2 regions of the Lederbergia sp. B243.17 genome follow, and region 1 is predicted to be linked to the other one. Evidence: predicted binding sites of a transcription regulator. Region 1 holds the regulator's gene; the other holds the start of a gene.
What was found. The regulator CtsR, encoded in region 1, represses protease genes until heat stress. The targets are predictions, from matches to a motif close to ATGGTCAATAAAGGTCAAACA.
Positions count from the first base shown of each region.

Region 1 (2,204 bases):
ATATTGCCAAGCGCTTCACTGCCTTCGCCGTACATTCCTCTTACAACCAAACCGAGTTGATTGATGGCCGGTATGATCCTGTTCATTTGTCTTGTCAGAATCAATGCTGGCAAATGAACCATGACCGATGCCCGCAAGCCTGTTCCGACATTGGTTGGACAACTTGTCAGGTACCCCAGATCTTCGCTGAATGCATAATCAAGCTCCTGCTCCAGCTGATCGTCAATCTCATTTGCCAGTTTCCAAGCTTCCTCAATTTGCAGGCCAGGAAACAAGCATTGAATGCGGATGTGGTCTTCTTCATTGATCATGATGCTGATATCTTCCAGCTCTGAAAGGATAACCGCTCCATGTGGTGAGTATTCTGCAAGACGCGGACTGATCAAATGCTTTTCAACCAACACTCTCTTTTCTAGATCCTTTAACTCGCTCATTTGCAGAAAGTCCACTGCACCAAAACCCGCTAAAGCCTCCGATGTGATAAGTCCATGAAGTTTGTTGATTATTTCCCTTGCCTCTTCGTTACTAAACAAGGTAGGGAACTTATACTTTTGCAAATTTCGCGCCAGCCGGATTCGGGAGCTTAAAATAATGTCCGAATCAGGCCCATCTGCACTCATCCATGAGCTGACTGCCGTGTTTAAGAACTTTTCGAGGTTCATTCGCTATTTCCCTCCCTCTGAAATATTTTTTTCAAGGGAACGAATACGGTCCCGCACCTCTGCAGCCTGTTCAAACTCCTCCTGAACAATCAGGCGAGTGAGCTCATCTTTCAGCTGCTGGATCTCACGCTTTAGATGAAGAGAGCCGCCGAGACGGGCGGGAACTTTTCCCGCATGGTGCGTATTTCCGCTATGAAGCCTTTTTAGTATCGGGTCCATATAATCTTTAAAGGCTGTATAACAATGGGCACAGCCAAATTTCCCCGTTTCAATAAACTGCTTATATGTCAGCTTGCAAACATCACACTGGACAATATAAGGTGAGGGGGATTGTGATTGCAGTTTCGCTGTCTGCACAGCTGCATCGAAATTGAAAAGTCCCGCAAGCAGATCATTGATCGAAAATCCGGCTCCTTTATCCATCATCAGCAGTTCACTCTTTTCTTTTGCGCACCGCTCACATAAATGAATGGTGGTCTGCTCGCCATTCACGAATTTCTTAAAATGAAGCGCTGCAGGCCTTTCATTGCATTCCTGGCATATCATTGCCGTCACCTCATTCAGTTATATTTGATCGCTTGCAGCATCGACTTGAGCAGCCGGGCCCGAAGCTCATCCCTGGCAGGCAAGTCTATAAAAAGTGCCGCCCGGTCCATAACGCTGATCATCAGTTTGCCTTCACGCTCAGAAACGAGCCTTTCTTCCATCATTCTTTCTATAATGTCCTGGGCGACTGCTTGAGAGATCCGGTTGCCGACCAGCATCGTCAGCTGATCGATCAATTGGGCTTCATCATGCACCTTTACTTTCGTAATGCGGATATAACCTCCGCCCCCACGCTTGCTCTCAACCATATATCCTCTTTCGATCGTAAAGCGAGTATTGATGACATAATTGATCTGGGAAGGGACGCATTGAAATTTATCTGCCACTTCATTCCGTTTAATCTCTACAATTTCACCTTCGCTTAACTCAATGACCTTTTTTAAATAGCTTTCAATCAGGTCAGATATGTTACGCATCATCAAGCCGCCTCCTTGATCGTCCGCTTGACTTTGACTATATTTGACTTATATTATACAGGACTGATCAGCACTGTTGCAAATAGTTGCTCCCTATTATTTTATCCATTCAGCAGTGACGAGAAACCGGTTCGGAAGAGAAAATCAGCCCACTTTCTGTTAGTGCTTGGGTGTGTCAGATTGTAGATGAAAGGGAAATTGCGGGCAAGGATGCCGGCTTTTGAGAAGGACAGAGAAAAATGTGAATGTGTCGGAGAAGATTGGGAAGACGATTCTAAAATAGGGAACGAATGACCATTAACCAGTAGCAAAATTGACAGGCAACTGCCCGTAGATAGGTGAAATGGTCGATACTTTGGCTAAGAACGACATAAAATTGCTGGGATGGTAGATATCTTCACAGAGTTGGTAGATAACTTTTCTGAGAACGACATACATTCATGGAGTTGGTCGATATCTTTGCTGGGGATGCCCAGAAGCAACTGGATTTCAGATAAAATGATGAACTTGTCGATATATT
Region 1 is NZ_JBWBKF010000029.1:91,326-93,529, forward strand. Features, by position in the region: gene mcsB (protein-arginine kinase McsB) at 1-662, opposite strand, end outside; gene mcsA (protein-arginine kinase activator protein McsA) at 666-1,208, opposite strand; gene AC0TWI_RS04740 (CtsR family transcriptional regulator) at 1,223-1,684, opposite strand.

Region 2 (2,204 bases), on a different contig from region 1:
AACTGCGGAAAGTACGGAACTGAAAGCTGAAACCTCCGGAGGCTTGTCAAAGAAAAACTCGAAAGCCCCCTCAAGCCGGAAAAAGCCTGCGAGTATGAGCAGATTGAAGAAAACCAGCAGCGGGACGACAAAACTATTGACGGCAAACAGCCCCTTTACACCGACAGCAAGGACGACAACCGAAAGGAACAAGGTAATAACTGTTCCCAACCCTTTGCCAAGGCCAAGTTGTTCATGAAAAAGAGCTTCCGCCCCGGAAAGCATGACTGCGCACACGCCAAGAAGCATGAACATCATCAAAATATTCATCCATTTAGCCGCTTTCTCCCCGAACAATGCCCGGTTCAAATCCTCATAAGAAAAAGCGTTGATTCTAACTGCAATCGTCATAATTTTTGTTCCCATCCAAATAAACAAGCCTCCAGAAACGAAAATGGCGAGAAACCCGTAGAAACCAAACCGAGTGAAAAACTCCACGATTTCCCTGCCTGTCGCAAACCCGGCTCCGATCACCGTGCCGACATATAAAGCAGCAACCTGAAACGCGCCTGTCCATTTTTTCAAATCTGCATTCCCTCATTTACTGATTTTTCTCTTCCTCTTAACCTATGTGAAAAAAAAAGATTAACGAATAAAAATCAAAAAAATACTTGAAAGTCAAAGAAGGTCAGAGTATAATAAAAACATAAGGTCAAAGTTGGTCAATAAAAACCGACCTTTATTTTTGTTCTATTGATCAAAGATAGTCAAAGAAATCTTCTTGGAGGATTGATAGATTATGCTATGCAGTAAATGTGAACAACGAAATGCGAATATACAATTGACAATGCAAATAAATGGACATAGACAAGTTCTCCCCCTATGCTCCCAATGCTATGCTGAAGAAAAACAAAAGCTGGGTGCTTCGATGGGACCATCTTCTTTCGGGAACTTGGATGAATTCTTTGGGCAATTCATGCAGCCCGGCCATCACACTTCCGACATTCCGCAGGCTGTCCCTTCCACTAAAAATGGCGGCGGCATGCTTGATCAATTTGGCCGGAATTTGAACCAGGCGGCGAAAGCAGGGTTGATTGACCCAGTCATCGGCCGTGAGGAAGAAATTGAACGTGTCATCGAAATTTTGAATAGAAGAAACAAAAACAATCCGGTACTAATCGGCGAACCAGGGGTCGGAAAAACAGCGATTGCTGAAGGCCTCGCATTAAAAATTGTCGAGGAGGACGTCCCTGCAAAATTGAAAAATAAAGAAGTATACCTTCTCGATGTCGCTTCTCTTGTCGCAAATACAGGAATTCGAGGTCAATTTGAGGAAAGAATGAAAGGGCTGATCAGTGAATTGCAGACAAAGAAAAACATTCTGCTCTTTATTGATGAAATCCACCTTCTTGTCGGTGCTGGTTCTGCGGAAGGTTCCATGGATGCGGGAAATATCCTGAAACCTGCCCTCGCACGCGGCGAGCTCCAGCTTATCGGTGCTACTACCTTGAAAGAATACCGTCAGATTGAAAAGGACGCCGCCCTTGAACGGAGATTCCAGCCGGTGCAAGTCGGTGAGCCTTCAAAAGACAAATCCCTCCAAATTTTGATGGGTCTAAAAGAAAAATACGAAATCTATCATCAGGTTAAATACAGCAATGAAGCAATCAAAGCTTGTGTTGACTTGTCAGTGCGTTACATCCAGGATCGTTTTCTCCCTGACAAAGCGATCGACTTGATGGATGAAGCGGGTTCCAAGCTAAACCTGCAAATCAAAACAGGCAGCAAGGAACAAATCCAGCAGCGGCTTGCTGAAATTAATAAAGAAAAACAAGCCGTGCTGGCAAAAGAAGAATATGAAAAAGCGGCAAGACTGCATGAGGAAGAATTGAGGCTCGAGAAAAAAATAAATAGCGATGCGCCTGAGAAGCTGACTGTCGATGTCGGTTTAATACAGGACATCATCGAGAAGAAAACAGGAATTCCTGTCGGAAAGCTGCAGGCAGAAGAAATGCAGAAAATGAAAAATCTGGCCGCAGAATTGGCCTCAAAAGTGATTGGTCAGGAAGAAGCTGTGCGGAAAGTTTCTAAAGCAGTCCGCCGGAGCCGAGCTGGACTGAAAGCAGCTGGCCGGCCAATCGGATCCTTCCTCTTCGTAGGGCCGACAGGGGTAGGGAAAACAGAACTTTCAAAAGCACTGGCAGAGCAGCTATTCGGCTCTAAGG
Region 2 is NZ_JBWBKF010000034.1:176,848-179,051, reverse strand. Features, by position in the region: gene AC0TWI_RS05910 (YkvI family membrane protein) at 1-564, opposite strand, end outside; gene AC0TWI_RS05905 (ATP-dependent Clp protease ATP-binding subunit) at 779-2,204, shown strand, end outside.
Region 2: AC0TWI_RS05905 (ATP-dependent Clp protease ATP-binding subunit) is a predicted target of CtsR. The motif match lies at 654-674, and genes of this name have one in related genera.